Regions from separate parts of the Virgibacillus kekensis genome, predicted to be linked through region 2. Evidence: riboswitches for the same ligand, from Rfam matches in the RefSeq annotation. Region 2 holds a riboswitch; each other region holds the start of a gene.
The links. Region 2 has a riboswitch for S-adenosylmethionine ahead of ACFO3D_RS01450 (LLM class flavin-dependent oxidoreductase). Riboswitches for the same ligand answer to the same signal wherever they lie in the genome.

Region 1 (6,172 bases), on a different contig from region 2:
GTAAGAAGGAGTGTTTTTAACCGACAAAAATCGTTTAGAAAAACATAAAAGTCATTCTAAAAGCTTATTTTGCTTTTCTTTCAAGCCCTCGGATATCTAACCATAAAAACGCCTGGACCAAATGATCCAGACGCCTTTTATAGTTCAGTCTGTTAACGCTCTATTACAACCCGAGTATTACCGATCATATCATGGATTCCCTGCTTTTCCCTGCTGAAGGCAACAAATAAATACAACAGGCCAGTAAAGAAAAATACACGATGAAAAAACCTGCCGACAACCTCGCGGAAAAGAAGATCACTCCATCTAAGCTGTTGAAAATCCTCCCGGATAACACGCAGACCAAAAATCATTTTCCCCAATGTCTGTTCGAAAAATCGGGTCATCAGCAAAAAATAAACATAAAAAATTATCGCGCTGAAAATCCCTGCCAACGTCCAGAATCCAATATCAACAGCTGCTCCGTTGTCAATAAACTTTAACGGGCTAAGCAGGATGCCGTTTATGCTGAAGACAATAATTAAATCGGCAAGATATGCCCAAAACCGCATCCAGAAACCCGCATAACGGGGCTCTTCTCTAACTTCATGTATGTGCTCCACATTTTCACTCATAACGGCCCCCCCTTATTCCGAGTATAGATACATTGCTCGTGGGCCATTCGATTCCCGGAACAACTCTTTAATCCCAAGTAAATCTGTCTGTCCCTTGAACATACTTTGTACAGTTCCACCCAGAAATTCGTTGATTCCCAGCCCATTCTTGTATTCAACGACTTTCGGGTTATCCCAATTAAAGTCTTCTGCCATCATGGCAATTGTGTCGTCCATTGTTCCAAGTGCATCGACGAGCCCATTGTTTTTTGCCTGTTCACCGGTATAAACTCTGCCGTCCCCAAGTTCGCGGACTTTAGCTTCATTTATACCCCTGCCTTCGACAATCACCTGAACGAAGTCTGCATACAAATCCTTGATCATTGTCTGCAGAATCTCCCGTTCTTCTTCGGTCATCTCACGTGCTGGTGACATAATATCTTTATACTCACCGCTTTTTATCGTGTTGAACTTCACACCGACTTTATCAGCCAGTTCCGAATAATTCAGACTCTGCATAATTACACCGATTGAGCCTGTAAGTGTTGCCGGATGTGCGACAATTTTATCAGCAGGGGCTGAAATATAATACCCGCCCGATGCAGCCGTATTACCCATCGATACATATACCGGCTTATCATGTTCTTTCTTGATTTCCACTATTTTATCGTGGATTTCATCACTTTCCACAACACCCCCACCTGGAGTGTTAACCCGTATGACAATTCCATCAATCGTTTGGTCCTCGCCTGCAGTCTCAAGCATCTCAAGGAACCTTTCATGGTTATATCCGCCGGTGTTCAGGATTGATGCTGTGTTTGTGTTCTGGATGACTCCATCTAGCTCCAGAACAACAATCTTATTGCCTGAACCCTGTTCCATAACTGTTTCCTCAAACTTCTTGGATGTATTCGGTAATTGAAACATTGCCTGGAAGTCAGCTGTAACAATGCTTGTTATCGCCTGAAATCCAATTGATACTACAAATAAAACTGCTGCGATACTAAGTGCAATCCAACGCTTTTTGTTCAATCCTGGTCCTCCATTTCCTTCTGCTTAAATATGTATTCTTTACTGACAGATACGCTTGTACATTATTATCGGAGAAACTGGCTTTCACCAGTTTATAGGTAAAAGCCTTGGTTCATCCAGACACGAAAAACTATTCTTCCGGTTCCCCGTCAGCTCCCTAAATTTCATCCTGATCAGCAAGAGCTTCCTTTAAGTTACTTAAATCCTCTTTTGTCAGAGTGACACCTTTCCCCATCTTTTCTTTGTCGGGTGCCCAGTCTCTGATGTCATATTTAGGATCCCGGCCATTCCAGCTGATCAGATTCAGTTCCTTGGTCCATCCTTTTGGCGATTCACTAAGTACAGCCATTGTTTTAATAATTTCAAATTTCAGCTCCGCCACATTCCGTTCCTCCTAGTACACTTCGTAATTGTTTCCGGTTTGCTTACCATTTACACTCTTCACAAATGCACGGGCAACACGGCTTGCCGGGACAGGTTCAAATCCTGCAAAAAAATCACCAAGCCGATCCCATGATTCCTGCACGATATTCGGGCTCACACTGTTGATACGAATCCCCCGCGGCATTTCGATCGAGGCTGCTTTAACAAAAGCTTTCACCCCACCATTAGCCATTGCAGCAGACGCACCCATCGGTATCGGATCATCCATCATTACCCCGGTAGTCAGCGTAAAACTGCCGTTGTCATTAACATGTTCCATGCCAAGCAGTACCAGATTAATCTGTCCTTTTAGTTTACTTTGAATTCCTTTTTCGTTAACTTCAGGTGTCAGCTCGGAAACAGCAGAAAAATTGGCTTTTCCCGAAGCATTGATGACTGCATCCACTTTGCCGATTTCTGCATACATTTCCCGTATGCTGTCAGGCGACGTAATATCCACTGACACATCAGCACCATTACGCCCTGCCTGGATAATTTCATTGTCACCTTCTAGTGCACTGACAATCTCTTTACCTATCGTTCCAGACGCGCCTACAACAAGTATTTTCATTTGACATCAACTCCTTCACATTTTAAAAACCTTCTCCGCTTTATCTGAAATAAAGCTTCCTGCTCTGCCTGGTCCGCTTAACTTTTGGCGGCACATAACCACGGTCATATACCCTACCCTTTGACATACGACACTTCTTTAAAAATATATCCATATCACCTGTATCGTATGTCTCAAATGCTTTTAATAATATTTTAGCCGCCACCCGCGCATCCTCAAGTGCGTGGTGGTGCTCAAAGGGAATCCCATGATGATTTGCAACGGTATTAAGTTTATGGTTCATCAGGTCCGGCCATACCTGCTTTGAAATATTAACCGTGCAAAGGTACTCCATTTCTGGATAGGAAATGTTGAAATAATCCAATGTATTCCGAATCACACTCATATCAAAACTTGCATTATGTGCGACAACTATTTTACGGGATAAGTAGTCTTTAAGTTTCGGCCAGATTTCCGGGAATGTTGGTGCATCCTCCACGTCTTCTTCACGAATACCGTGAATCCGTGTATTAAATGAGCTAAAATGCATCATGGGATTTATCAGGCTGTAAAATTCATCTATAATACCTGTCTGGTCAGCAACAACAACACCGACTGCACAGGGACTGTGACGCTTTTCGTTGGCTGTTTCAAAATCTATCGAAACAAAATACATGCCAGACCTCCTTCATAGCTTTATAGGATAATTTTAACACACCTGCTGAAGGCACCTTACAAAAAAGTTTCAAAATTGTATTGACTTTCATAATACGTCCGTGTATTGTATTCATTAACCAAAAAATTGAATAACTTTCTTATCCAGAGAGGTGGAGGGACTGGCCCTGCGAAACCTCAGCAACAGATTTTTTAATACTGTGCTAATTCCAGAAGCTTAACATTAAGCTTGAAGATAAGAAGAGCGACAATTACGGAACCTACTGCCCTCTTCTTTTTTCAGAAGAGGGCTTTTTATTTTTTATCAGGCTTATTGTCAGAGCTTCCATCTTCGGAATTACACAAAAAACTAATAGAAAGAGGGAATTTTCATGTCAGTTACATTAACCAAAGCACCATTCAGAGCCGATCATGTGGGGAGCCTGCTGCGACCTGACCGGTTGCACAAAGCACGCAAACAATTTAAAGATGGAAGCATCAGTGCCGCAGCTCTTCGGGAAGTTGAAAATGAAGAAATAAAGCGTGTTGTCGACAAACAAATTGAACTAGGCCTTAGAGTAGTTAGTGATGGAGAATTTCGTCGTACATGGTTCCACCTTGATTTTCTCGAGCATTTGAATGGAATAGATGGTTATATTCCAGACCACGGCTATAAATTCATCGGCACGGAGACAGAAAAGTATGACGTACGGAATACCGGCAAAGTTTCCTTTAATCCCAATCATCCTCATATACAGGATTTTGTGGACCTGAACAAAATCGTCGACGGCCGCGCAATCGCCAAACAGACTATTCCAAGTCCAAACCAGCTGTTTAACTCCGGCATTCATAACAGCGATGTTTATCCGGATATTGAAGACTATGCGAATGATATCATCAAAGCTTATCAGGATGCCATCCAGGCATTTTATGATGCAGGTGTTCGTTACCTTCAGCTCGATGATGTTTATATTGCGGGACTGTCAGCGCCTGAAATTCCATTCAACGAAGGAAAATATTCACGCGAACAACTTATTGACTTGGCGCTTCGCGTCGTAAACGGTTCACTTGAAAACAAACCAGAAGACCTGATCGTTACTACCCATTTATGCCGTGGGAATTATCAGTCTACATGGGCTTTCGAGGGCAGCTATGCAATTATTGCACCAACATTGCTCGCAAATGAAAATGTCGACGGATTTTTCCTTGAATACGATGATGAGCGTTCCGGAAGTTTTAAGCCACTTAAACATATTCCAAATGACGGACCACAAGTCGTACTTGGATTGGTTACTTCCAAGAATGGTGAACTAGAAGATAAGGAAGCAATTAAAACCCGGATCAGGGAAGCATCTCAGTTTGTCCCGCTGGAGCAATTATGTTTAAGTCCGCAGTGTGGTTTTGCATCCACCCATCACGGAAACAAATTGACCGAGGAGGAACAGTGGAATAAATTGAAATTCGTAGTTGACCTGGCAAATGAAGTCTGGGAGAAATAAGGATTAATAAAAGCCTGCAGCGAGGAGTTCTCACTGCAGGCTATTTTCAAACCATTTATTTACTATGCTGGCAGTTCTTCGCCGGGCTTTTTTCAGTATATTTAAAGAGGTACACTAAGAGACTGACAGAAAACAGTAACTCTACCATCATGGTAAGCAAACTAGGCGTAAGCTGCATATTTTCTCCCAACATTAATATTGGCTCATTCGAATTAAAATTGAATAAAAGATGACCAAAACAATACATGCCTGTAATCCAGACAATAGTAGTTAACATATTTTTCATCGGTCTTCTCCCTCACTTTCGTTACGTTGATTTAATCCTACATCATATTAACAAATTTCCACAGGAATTGGGAGCCTTTTATTGTATTTTTTTATAAAAATTTTTGCGGGAAATTTTACACCTAATCAGATTTAGTTAAACCATTGGTGTGACGGGCTATATCGTCCACTGATAATTCACCTGAAAGGATAGTATATGCCCTGTTTCCAAATCCACATGCACTATTTTACTTTAGGACATTTCGTCTGCCGATAACACCTTCGTTTTCGTTTTTTTCTGATTAGAACAAGACTTAGTCTGCCCAGTCAGCAGCGTCCAGTGACCAATACAGCATATCTCCATCAAAACAAGTTCGTTGCATTCCTGTTTTCTCAAGGACTCGAATAGAAGCAAAGTTATCATTCAAGCATTCTGCTGTAATCTGTTTCACCGCCCCCGTTTCAAAAGCCCAGTAGATTATTCCTGCAACCGCCTCAGTGGCATAACCTTTGCCCTGATGCATTGGTGAAACACCATAACCGATTTCTACATTCCCCTTTAGATCAGGACTTCCTTTAAAGCCGATGTCTCCAACAACTTCTCTTGTTTCCTTAAGAATAATAAACCATACGCCCCATCCTTCCTCAAGAGGATCCTCATTCAGTTTTTCGAGATACTTTTCAATATGAGGTCCCATCGTATATGACTCGGAATAATGAATGAACCTTTCCTGGTCACATGCTAATAACTCCAACTTATTCGTGAAAAATTCCATCGTAACTTCCTCATTTCATCTCTCAATCTCCAGTACTTCCAGATTATATTACCATAACAGTCACTAATATTTTTCGAAAAAAACCCGGGAACAGAATCCCCGAGTTGTTTAAGCATATTCTATTTTTAATTGTCCACACCGGGACGAGAATTTTTTACAAAGAAAGCAAGAATAAATCCAATCAGTGATATCACTCCAGCAACGATAAACGAAACATTTACGCCGTGTATCTCACCACTAATTCCTTCTCCAGGAATAATATTGTTGGACATGACCGTGACAAGCAGTGCTGTCCCCACAGCCCCTGCAATCTGGCGCATCGTGTTATTCATGGCTGTGCCATGCGGAATTACATCTGGTGGCAGTTGATTAAGTCCTGCT
Region 2 (6,172 bases):
CCGATCACAATACCGCCCACAATACCGATTGTCTGTCCGACCTTGGTGGGCAGACGTGCACCAGCCTCCCGCAGGAGTTCAATGGTTAGTTCCAAAATAATGGCTTCCAGAATCGGTGGAAAGGGCACCTGGGTCCGAGAACTTATAAGGGTCCCAAGGAGCGCTTTTGGTATCAGTTCGAAGTGATGTGTCAGAACGGCAACATACAGTGGCGTAATAAGAATGGAAAAGAACACCGCAAATAATCGGATCAGTCGAAACGCGGACGCAATTGTCCAGTTCAGGAAGTAATCCTCAAAAGCCGAAAAGAATTCAATCAATGTAGTTGGACCGATTAATACATGCGGGGAACCGTTAACAAAGACTGCTACCTTTCCTTCCACAAGAACTGCTGCAATTCGATCAGGTCTTTCTGTGTCTAGTAATTGCGGGAAAGGTGAATTCCGGTTATCAGCAATCGTCTGCTGTATATACGAACTATCAATCACCTGGTCAATCTGCAAATCTTGAATTCGCTGGGTTACAGTCTGGACATTCTCCTTGTCAGCCACCCCTTTAATATACATAACGGCAACTTCCGTTTTGGTAATTGACCCCACTTCCATTTTTTTAATCATGAGGTCAGGAATTTCCAAACGTTTACGGACAAGATTAATGTTAGTGTCTATATGTTCAACAAACGCTTCCTTTGGGCCGACTACACTGAATTCAACTTCAGGAATAGTAACCTGCCGTGTTTTTTCGAGTGGAATCGGCACCATTAAATATTGGGGACTGACCTTCTCCATGTATATAAACACATACCCCTGGATCAAATGATCTCCTACTAATTTGGAGTCTTCTATCATCCGGGAATTGGCTACCGGGATGATCCGCTTCAATTCTTCCAAATTCGTATAATTCTCTTGTTTTACATAGGGAAGAATCAGCTTTTGGAGCTTTTCCCGGCTCACCGCTGTTTTCATGTATCCTAGACAGACAGTATTGTTGTTGAGAGTCAGCTGATAATGTAGAAAGTCATCCTTTTTCTTCAGTGCTGTCAATGTCTTCTCAAAGTCACGCTGTATTCTTTTTTGTGAAGTTTTCTTTTCCATATAAACAGCCCTTTTGAATTATCCGTAATGTACGTCATTTTAGTATGAAAAAATAACTGGTTTATTATTCATAAGATGACCATACTAGTGCTTGGGTAATACAAACGTTACGGACTCACTGCCAATCACCCTATACTTCCCTTCGTTTCAACTAAAAAATGAGGCTTGGACATCACTAAAACTTGCTTTCGAGAGACGAACAAATTAGTTTGGGAATCTTGCAATGTTCCCCTTCTATAGTCAGATTTATTTCGAAGTGGATATAAAATGTGCCATAACAGCCGTACCTACCGCTTCGTCAGAACGCTTTTATAGTTCTGAGGATAAGAAATGAGCTATTCCTAATAAAGTACCTTAGAATTAAAAACTCGGACTCACTGACATACACATACGAATCTCAATAATAGCGAAGGAAATACACGAAGACTCCTGCGGGAAAGCGAAGACGTTGAGACCCCGCAGTGAGCGTTCTTTGCGAACGAGGAGGCTCAGCTCGAGCCCGCGGAAAGCGTAGTGTATTTCCGGAGCGAAGCTACGAGTTACTTCGCAGTTTATACTTTATACGAAGTTTTGCTAACATAAAATCCGAACTACCTGATAGTTCGGATTTTATATGACCTATAAATTTTCTGTTCCAGCCTCGTTCTGTTTGGGAATATAAAGTTATTATGCTTGCACGATTTCTCTTAAATTATTTAGTTCTCTACCGAGGTATTTCGCAACCTCCAGCATTCCATATTTTCCGCTAGCCGCCTCTGCATCACTGTTGTAATTGGTGTTCGTATTTATATCGTACGTATAAATCTCACCATTTTCATCCTGAATAAATTCAATACCTGCTATTTGTATATCGTTTGCTTCCAATACCTTTTCATATCTTTTAAGAATTGGATGATCAAAGCCTTCCCTGATCTGAAATTTCGCATTTTCGGATTCCTCTTCTCCCGCCGGACAATATAAGTCGTCAATTGAGCAAGCATCCGCAGGACATAATTCAAAACCCTCGGATGTGTCGACGCGTACTGCGTATACAAATTTGCCACCGACAAATTCGCAGCGGGTTATAAACGATTCTGGTGATTCAATATATTCCTGAATCAGCGTTACACCATCAACCGGCTCCTCAAACGTGTCACCTTCCACATATTCCCTAAGAGCATCAACTGTCTGGAAAAGCTGTACTCCAAGTCCCTTACCAGCTCGATTATGTTTGGTAATGAACTTTCTGCCACTGAATTCATCAGCAGCTTTTAACAAATCGTTTTTGCCGACCGCAGCAACCGTTTTTGGTGTTTTGACCCCGAATTTTTCGAGTTCCAAATACTGACGCACTTTACTTAATTCCAACTGAAGTGCACCACTGCCGTTTATAACAACTCGATTATGAAATTCCAACCATGCAAGTACCGCATTTGCTAACTCTGCCGAATACCGGTTTCCGCGTGTGTGGGATGACGCGCTCATCCGGTTATAGAAAATTCCCTCTGGAGGTTCTGCAGAAAGATCAACTTTCCCGTTTGTCAGAAGCCAGTCCTCATACGGAAGATCCAATTCTTCCAATCTATTAAAAAGATGCTCGGTCCACTCATTGTTTTCATGCAACACATATATTTTGCTCATATTATCATTTCCCTTCTTAGGAGTTAGTCAGTTCAGTTCGCAGCTCTTCAACCTTGGGCATAACCTGTTTGGCGAAACGTTCAAGTTCTTCCAGTTGTGGCGAACATTGCAATAACAACAGATCAACACCTGCTTGTTCATATTCTATTACTTTTTTGGCTATCTGTTCGGGAGTACCTACAAGATTGGGCCTGAGTCCCCTGTTGGATACAGAATAATCCTGTAGCTGAATCTGCTGTTCAAGCTGGGATTTGGAGGTGAAATCCTTAAAACCGGCATATCCACTTGTTTCCTTCACCGTAGTTATCCGTTCCAGCTCTTCCAGTGCCTCTTCCTCGGTATCTCTGCAGATAACATAGGCAGCCATTCCAAATGACTTGAGCGGCTCATCGGTAACCAGTTTTCTCCTTTTTTTCATATCTGAAATTTTATCCCGGACCTCGTTGACTGTTCCACCATGCATCACATACGCATCACACAGTGAGGTAATAACCCGCTTACCTTTTTCACTTTCCCCACCAGCATATAATACAGGGTTTGGACGTTGTACTGGTTTTGGCGCAAGCTGGGTATTTTCAATATCGTAGAACTTACCTTTGTAGGAGAATTTCTCTTCATTCCAGAGTCCCTTCAATATCTCCAAAAATTCGGTTGTCCGGTCATAACGTTCATCATGCTCTGTAAAGTCTCCACCATATTGCTTTGCCTCACCGGCCCACCAGCCTGACACAACATTAAGCGTAAATCGTCCGTTGCTTATATGGTCAATATTGGATGCCATTTTGGCGGTAACTGCAGGGTTATGGAAATTTGGCCGAACTGCCGTCATGATTTCAATTTTCTCAGTTACAGCTGCGAGGGCCGCTGCTGTAGACCATGCCTCCAGCGAGTCAGCATCCGTTCCTTTAATATCGTTTAAAAACAATTCTGCTATCAGGGTAGTATCATATCCCCATTTTTCGGCAGATTGGATCACTTCTTTTGCGTAATCATACGTTGGCGGCATTCCCTCATTCTCAACATTCCGTAACCATCCCCCGAAAATTGGCAGCCAGAATCCATATTTCATACGATTTCTTCCTCTCTCTGTAATAATAAATAAAAAAACCCTCTTCCTGAAAAAGAAAAGAGTTTTATACATCAAAATTTCTCTCTTCCTTATCTTTCAGGCACAATGCCTGCTGGAATTGGCACAGTATTCCTGGAAGGAACCTGTTGCCGAGGTTTCAAAGGGCCATCTCCCTCCACCTCTCTGGATAAGAACAGAAATAAACTATTCAGTTATTTAAAGTAATAATAGAGTAAAAAGTGGTAATTGTCAATCAAGCCTCACTTGGACTATTTCATTACCTGTTCATATGATTGAGCAATAATTTTCACTAGCTGATCCTCAATGGCTGGGCCATCGTCTTCATCAAGCAGATTATTCAGCATGATGGAAAAAATGACACGTTCCCCGTTTTCCGCTTTAACATATCCGGATAATGTACTTACACCGTAAATAGTTCCTGTTTTCGCATATACTTCCATCCCTTCCATACGGTGCCTTAATGTTCCTCCCACAAACCTGTCTTCCTTGCCTGCGATAGGTAAGGAGTTTTTATATGTTTCAAACCATTTTTCATTCTGAACTTTAAAAAGAAGATTGGAAATCTCGTTTGGCGGGAGAAGATTTATGTGAGATATCCCCGAACCATCTCTAATCATCAGAGTATCTGTATTCATGCCAAGTTTCTTCAACTGCTTTTCAACTACCTCGAGACCTTTTTCCCAGCTGCCCTCCCCATGGACAACCTTTCCCATTTCCTTGACCAGCACTTCAGCATGTGTGTTATTACTGAGTTTCATGAAGGGGATCATCAACTCCGATAATGGCATAGATTCATGGGTGAAAAGAACTTCTGATTTCTCAGGTGCAGTACCGGTTCTTACCTGACCTGTCCATGTTATTCCCTGCTCCTTTAATGCCTCGTCGAACAAATTCATTACATATCCGGTCGGTTCCCAGACAGCCATCCACTCTTTCACATGCGAAGCACCCGCTGGAATTGTTCCTTCAATTAGTATGGTATTTGTTCCATGCAGACGCCGCAGTTCTAAATCCTCCTCTGAACCTCCTGCAACAGTCTGCGCCTTATTTTTGATTTCAATATAATCTGTCTCAGGAGATATAGTTACAGTAGGCTCTTCTCCCTTTTCGGATGGTTTGACCTCTACAATAACCGTACCAGCATCATAATCCTTATTCGGTGAAACAGTAAGCGCCGATATTTGAGCACCGTAATACCAATGTTCGTCACTCCATATTAAATCGGGTGATAGTCGGATATCATCATACCAGGTATCGTCCCCAACAATATCTCCTTCAATTTTTGTGATTCCTTTTTCCTTAATTTTTGCGGCAAAATTTTCGAGGTCGGCGGGTAAAAGTGTTGGATCTCCTTTGCCTTTTATGTATAAGTCACCCTTTAGGTCGCCATTTTTCACTTTTCCATTTACAAGTATTTCAGTGGGAAATATATATTCCTCTCCAAGCGTTTCCAGAGCTGCCGCTGCAGTGAGAAGTTTCATATTTGATGCGGGACTTAACCGTACATCCCCTATATTTTCATAAAGTAACTTTCCATTATCCGCTGAACGGATACTGACTCCTGCGATTGCTCCACTCAGTTTCTGCTCATTTTTAATAAACTGATCCAGTCGTTCAGTCATTGTATTACGCTCCTCTGTTGTGTTAGCCGTTTTTCCCGGCTTGTTATCCAGGTCATTGCCTGCAATGAAGATAAATAAGAAAAGAAAAAGTAATCCAAAGCTATAATTCTTAATGGTCATTCTTAATCACCCCATTTTAGCCATGTTAATAAATTCTCCATTAATCGTTAAAAATCCTTTTCTTTTCCTAACAAAATTTAAGAGGAACACCTCTAGCCTTTCCAATCACAGTATTTCTTATAATCAGAAAAAGCACCGCATTCAAGCGATGCTCTTCCTTTTTTTGATAGATTAATAGGTTACTGCATCATAGGAGTTTATTAGACCGTCTTCAAAGTAATAGCCTGCACCGCTTAGGTAGTCAGCCGTATTTTCAATAGCACTACGAATTTCTGCATTGCTTCTTCCTTGACCTGCAAGTAGTCCGGCAAGACCTGCCACATGCGGTGACGCCATTGAGGTGCCTGACATGTAAACATAACCGTCACGCAGATACGTAGAGGCAATGTCCACACCTGGGGCCATTACGTCCACCCACGGACCGTAATTTGAGAAGCTTGCGATCTGGTTGTTACTGTCTACTGCACCAACAGCAATCACATTGTCATAGGAAGCCGGCTCAAATGTGGTGGATACACCGTCATTACCTGCGGCTGCCACAACTACTGAACCATTGTTCCATGCATAGTTTACTGCGTTTTCAAGTGTCTGCGTGTCACAGTCACAACCTAATGATAGATTAATAA
Region 3 (6,172 bases), on a different contig from region 2:
TCATAATATCGGTCTCGAATCGCTGATAACCGTAAGCGATGGCGAGGTCACCAAGTCCTCCTCCGCCGACAAATCCAGCCATGGCCGAGGCTCCGACAAGTCCAATAGTCGCGATAGTTAAGTTTAAGGTAATCGAACTCAAACCCTCTGGTATATACACACGCCAGATAATCTGCCAGGGAGTCGCCCCCATAGCCTCTGCTGCTTCAATAACACCTGGCTTAACTTCCAGTAAACTGCTTTCCACCAGTCTTGATATATATGGAGCAGAGAAAATGACGAGTGGGACTACAGCCGCGGCGGTTCCGATGGATGTACCCACAATCAGCCTTGTGAAAGGTAAAATTGCAACTAGCAAAATAATGAATGGAATAGAACGAAAGAAGTTCACAACGGTGCTGAAACCATTGAATACTGGCATGTTCTCCAGAAGTCCGCCTTTTCGCGTGACCACCAGGAGAATTCCTAACGGTAATCCGATTAATGCAGCGGCGACCAGGGAAATGCCTACCATCACTAAGGTTTGATATGTCGCTTCCCAAATCCTGGGCCAAAATTCCATCAAATTAACCTGCATATGTCGTCACCTCCTGAATCGATACTTTTTGCTGGATATGGTTAATCACGCGTAAAATCTCTGCTTCATCTCCCTGAAGCTCTATAATAAGATTGCCGAACGGAATTCCCTGAAGCTCTGTAATCTGCCCGAACAGTACATTGACTTCCACATTGAACTTCTTAGCAACCTGCGAAAGGACAGGATGCCCGGCACTTTCATCCACGAAGGTCACACGGTAGATATTCCTTAATGATCCTCTCGCTTCAATTCCATTTAAAATGGAAGCAGGGATATCATTTTCCATCACGGTTCGCACAAAGTTCTGTGTAGTCTGGTGCTGTGGATTGGAAAATAAATCGAAAATCGATCCTTTTTCAATGATCCGGCCGTTTTCCATCACAGCTATCCGGTCACATACCTCACGGACCACGTTCATCTCGTGTGTAATCATCAAAATGGTGATTCCGTATTCATCACGAACTTTTCGCAAAAGCTTGAGGATGGATTTCGTTGTTTCGGGATCTAAAGCAGAGGTCGCTTCATCACACAATAAGATATCCGGGGATGTAGCCAGCGCTCTGGCGATGCCCACCCGCTGCTTTTGCCCGCCTGAAAGCTCTTCCGGGTACTGCTTGGCCTTATCCGACAGTCCGACAAATTCGAGAATTTCCGTAACTCGCTGATTGATCTCCTTTTTCGGAGTGCCCGACAAAGCAAGGGGAAAAGCAACGTTATGATAAACCGTTTTGGACTCCAGCAAGTTGAAGTGCTGAAAAATCATGCCGATTCGCTTTCTCACTTTTCGTAAATCCGGTTTAGAGAGCTGGAGCAAATCCTCACCATTTACAATCACTCGCCCCTCGGTCGGACGTTCCAGTAAATTGACTAATCGGACCAAGGTGCTTTTTCCGGCTCCGCTAAAGCCGATAACACCAAAAATCTCCCCTTTATGTACCGTCAAATTCACCTGGTCCACTGCTCTCAAGTCACTGCCATTATGCTGGTAAACCTTTGATACACTCTCGAACTCAATCATGTTGTCCCTCCTATACACAAAAAGTACCCCTCTTCTGTAAAAAAATAAGAAGAGGGGTACTCATAATATGAGATACCGTCTCTTCCCATCTTTCACGTGCACGTGGCACATGCTGGAGTTGGCACAGTTTCTGATCATTTTTTACGGATCAGTTCCGCTGCCGAGGTTTCGTAGGGCCAGTCCCTCCACCTCTCTAGATAAGAAGAAAAGTTAGTCGCTTTTTAATTGATGCTGATTATCATAATACAGTTTAAGGGCTTTGTCAATTTAATTTACTAAATTCATAGACTTTTTGTTTCTTTTGTTTAAAGCTGTTATTCTCCGCCAGTGACGGCGAGCGCTTAGCCGGTAATCGTTGCTGCAATTTCTGAGTGTTTAATAGCCCTGTTCTCTAAGCAATATAGTCTTCCCGCTCAATTTCCTCGTTATCTTTTTTGATATAATATCTTCCTTTTGTGGCAACTGCCAGTACAATTGTTAGGATAGCAGCAAGGATTGAGGCGAAGAATGCAGCAGTGCTTTGCAGAAATGTTCCCATGAATCCTAATGCCGCAATGGTACCGATGCCGCTTGCTATGATAAGTGCTCCTACACCAACCGGATTCCATTTATATAAATTGTCCTGTTCTGCTTCATAATAGCCAGGACCGATCTTCAGGATTTTTTTGACGAAAATAGCGTCCACCACCAGGATTGTTGCCCATGTCAATAGGAATACTCCCTGAAATGTCATGACAACTTCCAAGTGTTCAACAATATTAAGAAGCATCAGGATGATTGCTGATACACCAGTGACGACCACCCAGAAATGTCTTCCCGGTTTAAATTTAAATATATTTTCAAAGAAACTAGATAAGGATAAAGAACCACTATAAATATTGGTAACGTTTATTCTAATTTGGGTCAGCATTGTAAATAAAGCTCCCCAAATACCAAGAAGCAGTACAATATATACTCCTGGATTTGGTTCTCCAAGGCGAACACCGAACCAAATACCTAGTCCACCCATTACTCCAAAGCAGAATATTTGAGGGATGAATCCAATAGCAAAGATTCCAATTTTCGTATCCTTTGGTTTCAAAAAGCGGGCGTAATCTGAAGCAAGAAGAGGGGTTAAGCCCATAATTCCGTGTTGCATTCCAATACATAACAGTAATGCAGTGCCTCCAACTTGAACACCTTCAGGCATGTATGACCAGAATGCGCCATCATAACCGGATGTTTTCATAGCGGCCATCACAATGGCAGCAATCAGGAATAGAAAGAATAATGGTAAAGACCATTTCTGCAGTTTGTCCAATTGTTTGATTCCAAACCAGTTCAATGGAATAACGATTAAGCCAAAGAATAGAATCAGTACCCATTCTGGAATAACGGGGAAAAACTCATGGATTGCAGAAACGAGTATTAAACCTTCCAGCGCACAATACATAATGAAATTCGTGGCATAAATTAATGAGGTCAGGGACGCGCCGATATAGCCAAAACCTCCACCTCTTGATAAAAGGTTTACGTTCATTCCGGACTTAGCGGACAAATATGCAATGAATGTCCCTAATATTCCGGCCACAATGATGGCATAAACGGCAGAAATTATGGCGTTGATTGCCCCGAATTGAAGCGCCATAACACTTCCCATTTGAAAATAAAAAATGGCTGTCGCAATTCCGAATGTAATATTCGTTATGCTTAACCAACCCATATTACGCTTCGCGCGAGGGACTCTTTCCAGTGAATAATCATCACCACTTCCCTTTGACTGGGCAAGTTCTTGAGATTGGTTTTCTTCCATATGATCAGCTCCTTATTGTAGTTTATAAAATCCATACCTCAAGGAAATTATCAGGAAGTACAACTAATCTAATGTATCAAGAAGGGAGCATTAATACAAACTGCAATTTTTTTGATATTTTTCTATAACAGCCCTTTCATCTCTCTAATCCTACGTTTATCTTGGAAATGGTCAAAATCCGTACATAATATTACTCATATTTTCAAATGTTCGTTTTTAAAGCGTTATCCTCAATAAACTCATTATCAAATCGGGGAATAACGGAAAAAAGCTATTATCCTTTAAAACAGTTGGGTATCTTAAAAGGAGTAATTGTAAGAATGGTTACGTTATCCCCTTGAAAATTCTTCGAGAGATTATCCTAGCCATCTCTTTGCGAGGAAACCGATAGATTCACGGTTTGAGTTATCCGGTCAAAAAGATATAGAATTTAAAACAGTTGTCTTTTTAGAAATAATGCATTTTTTTTTTGCAATAAGAGTGTGGAACCTTTGAGACAACTGGGAAAATTATCACATAATACAGCTAAAGGGGAGTCATATATAACATGTTAAACATTAAAAGGAAAAGGTTAGGACTAATTACTGGTTTATCTTTATCTTTAGTAGCAGCAGGTTGCGGTCAAGGTGATGAAGGAGGCAGTGACCAGGCAGAAGCTGCGCCAAATGTAAGTGAAGAATTAGAATATACAATTACCGGTATTGAACCTGGTGCCGGCCAAACAGAGACAAATGAAAAGGCGATAGCTGAATATGATAGTCTTGCAGGCTGGGAACAGGAAACTGCTTCGTCTGCTGCCATGTTGACAGCATTAGAGAACGCGATTGATAACGAAGAACCGATAATAGTTGCTGCATGGTCGCCTCACTATAAATTTGCCAAATGGGATCTGAAGTATCTGGAGGATCCTAAAGGTGTCTTTGGCGAAGATGAGCAAATTACTACAATTGCAAGAAAAGGCTTAAAAGATGATATGCCAAAAGCATATAAGATTATAGACCGAATTCACTGGGAACTCTCAACCATGGAATCCGCTCTGCTCCAAGCTCAAAAAATGAATTTTGAATTCGAAAAAGTAGCGAAGAAGTGGGTGGATAACAATCAGGACATAGTTGAAAAGTGGACAAAAGGTGTGGAGCCTGTAGATGGTAAAGAGATAGAACTTGTTACAACTTCCTGGGATACAGAACTTTTTTCAGCGAATGTAGCAAAAATTGTACTCGAACAACAAGGATACGATGTTAAGCTTACACCAGTTGACCCGGCTATTCTTTTTGGAGCTATTTCCTCAGGTGAAGCTGATGCTTCCCTTTCTCCATGGATGCCAACGACTCATGGTGCATTCTATGAAAAGTATAAAGGGCAATTTGTGGATTTAGGACCAAACGTAGAAGGTGCAAAGATTGGTTTAGCCGTGCCGGCCTATATGGATATTGATTCCATTGAAGATCTTCAGCCTAAAGAGTAATACACCTTTAATAGTAAACTCCCCTTCAAGTCATTAGGGACTTGAAGGGGAGTTTTATTTGTACGGAAAAGTCTAAAGCACGGAGGCGGGACATATCCAGCCCTCATAATTACTAAGGTGCACGATAGACTATATTTCCGAAGTGGGTCCTTTACGCTAACATTATTCCAGTTGTTCGGCCTCTTACTTTGCAGGCAACTAAGATTGCACTTTTATCCAAGCCTGCGACCAGTCCTCAATTGTTTTTAAAATTGGTTCCATGGAATGTCCTTTTTCTGTTAAGGAGTATTTTACGATGACTGGTGTTTCGGGTATCACTTCACGGTTCACGATGTCCTGTTGTTCTAATTCCTTTAAGCGGTCCGATAATACTTTTCCGCTTATACCTATAGAGGATTGAATTTCATTAAAACGTTGGGCACCCATTAATAATTGATAAATAACTAAAGTCGTCCATCTCTGGCTTAGCAAGGAAAGGGCTTTTTCAAACTTTGGACAGATTTCGGGTTGTGTCAATGACTATCACCTCTCTTGGCATATATTATACCACAAAAAGTTACTAGATTATTAAAATAAAATTAGTTTCTTGACATAACCTAAATACGATTGTAAACTAGGTTACATAAAGTAACTAACTGAGAAAAGGAGAGTAAGAAAATGAATAAACAAGAAATAGGGAAAGTTATTTTAAGAGTAATATTAGGTCTTACATTCTTCATCCATGGGTTTTCAAAATTTCAAGGAGGGATCTCGAATACAGTAGGTTATTTCGACAGTCTTGGGATTCCTGGGTTTCTTGCCTATGCAGTTGCTGCTATAGAGTTAATCGGAGGGATTGCTTTAATTATAGGTGTTGGAACTAAAATCATTGGTGTATTGTTTGCGCTTATTATGGCAGGAGCTATCGTTACGGCTAAGTTACCAGCTGGTTTTATGGGGAATGGTCAAATGGCTGGATATGAACTTGAATTGATATTATTAGCAGCATCCATTTACTTTATATTCGCAAACAAATCCGCATTATCCTTAGAACAAAAGCTATTTAACCCAGCAAACAACTAGGAGGATTAATATGGGGTTTCACAGTAAACCAACGAAATTTGTAGGTCATGTCAATATAAAGGTCGAGAATCTGGAAAGGTCTTTAACATTTTATCAGGAAATACTGGGATTCGATATTCTGGAACAGTCTCCAAATAGCGCAAAACTCACAACTGACGGAAAGACAAGTTTCTTATCATTGGAACAACCTGAAAATGTTATTCCAAAACAAGGACGAACAACTGGATTATATCATTTTGCCATTTTATTGCCGAA

Region 1: another riboswitch for S-adenosylmethionine. It lies ahead of ACFO3D_RS12745 (5-methyltetrahydropteroyltriglutamate--homocysteine S-methyltransferase); the one in region 2 lies ahead of ACFO3D_RS01450 (LLM class flavin-dependent oxidoreductase).
Region 3: another riboswitch for S-adenosylmethionine. It lies ahead of ACFO3D_RS08990 (methionine ABC transporter ATP-binding protein); the one in region 2 lies ahead of ACFO3D_RS01450 (LLM class flavin-dependent oxidoreductase).

Annotation. Positions count from the first base shown of each region.
Region 1 is NZ_JBHSFU010000007.1:80,151-86,322, reverse strand. Features, by position in the region: gene ACFO3D_RS12770 (RDD family protein) at 153-614, opposite strand; gene sppA (signal peptide peptidase SppA) at 627-1,625, opposite strand; gene ACFO3D_RS12760 (YdbC family protein) at 1,783-2,007, opposite strand; gene ACFO3D_RS12755 (short chain dehydrogenase) at 2,020-2,619, opposite strand; gene ACFO3D_RS12750 (3'-5' exonuclease) at 2,660-3,274, opposite strand; SAM riboswitch class I at 3,411-3,515, shown strand; gene ACFO3D_RS12745 (5-methyltetrahydropteroyltriglutamate--homocysteine S-methyltransferase) at 3,645-4,751, shown strand; gene ACFO3D_RS12740 (GNAT family N-acetyltransferase) at 5,330-5,791, opposite strand; gene ACFO3D_RS12735 (DHA2 family efflux MFS transporter permease subunit) at 5,917-6,172, opposite strand, start outside.
Region 2 is NZ_JBHSFU010000003.1:16,333-22,504, reverse strand. Features, by position in the region: gene ACFO3D_RS01460 (spore germination protein) at 1-1,094, opposite strand, end outside; gene ACFO3D_RS01455 (ATP-grasp domain-containing protein) at 1,761-2,714, opposite strand; gene ACFO3D_RS01450 (LLM class flavin-dependent oxidoreductase) at 2,731-3,783, opposite strand; SAM riboswitch class I at 3,870-3,977, opposite strand; gene dacB (D-alanyl-D-alanine carboxypeptidase/D-alanyl-D-alanine endopeptidase) at 4,053-5,546, opposite strand; gene ACFO3D_RS01440 (S8 family peptidase) at 5,718-6,172, opposite strand, start outside.
Region 3 is NZ_JBHSFU010000004.1:982,763-988,934, reverse strand. Features, by position in the region: gene ACFO3D_RS08995 (methionine ABC transporter permease) at 1-577, opposite strand, end outside; gene ACFO3D_RS08990 (methionine ABC transporter ATP-binding protein) at 567-1,595, opposite strand; SAM riboswitch class I at 1,678-1,799, opposite strand; gene ACFO3D_RS08985 (purine-cytosine permease family protein) at 1,987-3,387, opposite strand; gene ACFO3D_RS08980 (glycine betaine ABC transporter substrate-binding protein) at 3,935-4,855, shown strand; gene ACFO3D_RS08975 (winged helix-turn-helix transcriptional regulator) at 5,054-5,371, opposite strand; gene ACFO3D_RS08970 (DoxX family protein) at 5,513-5,917, shown strand; gene ACFO3D_RS08965 (VOC family protein) at 5,928-6,172, shown strand, end outside.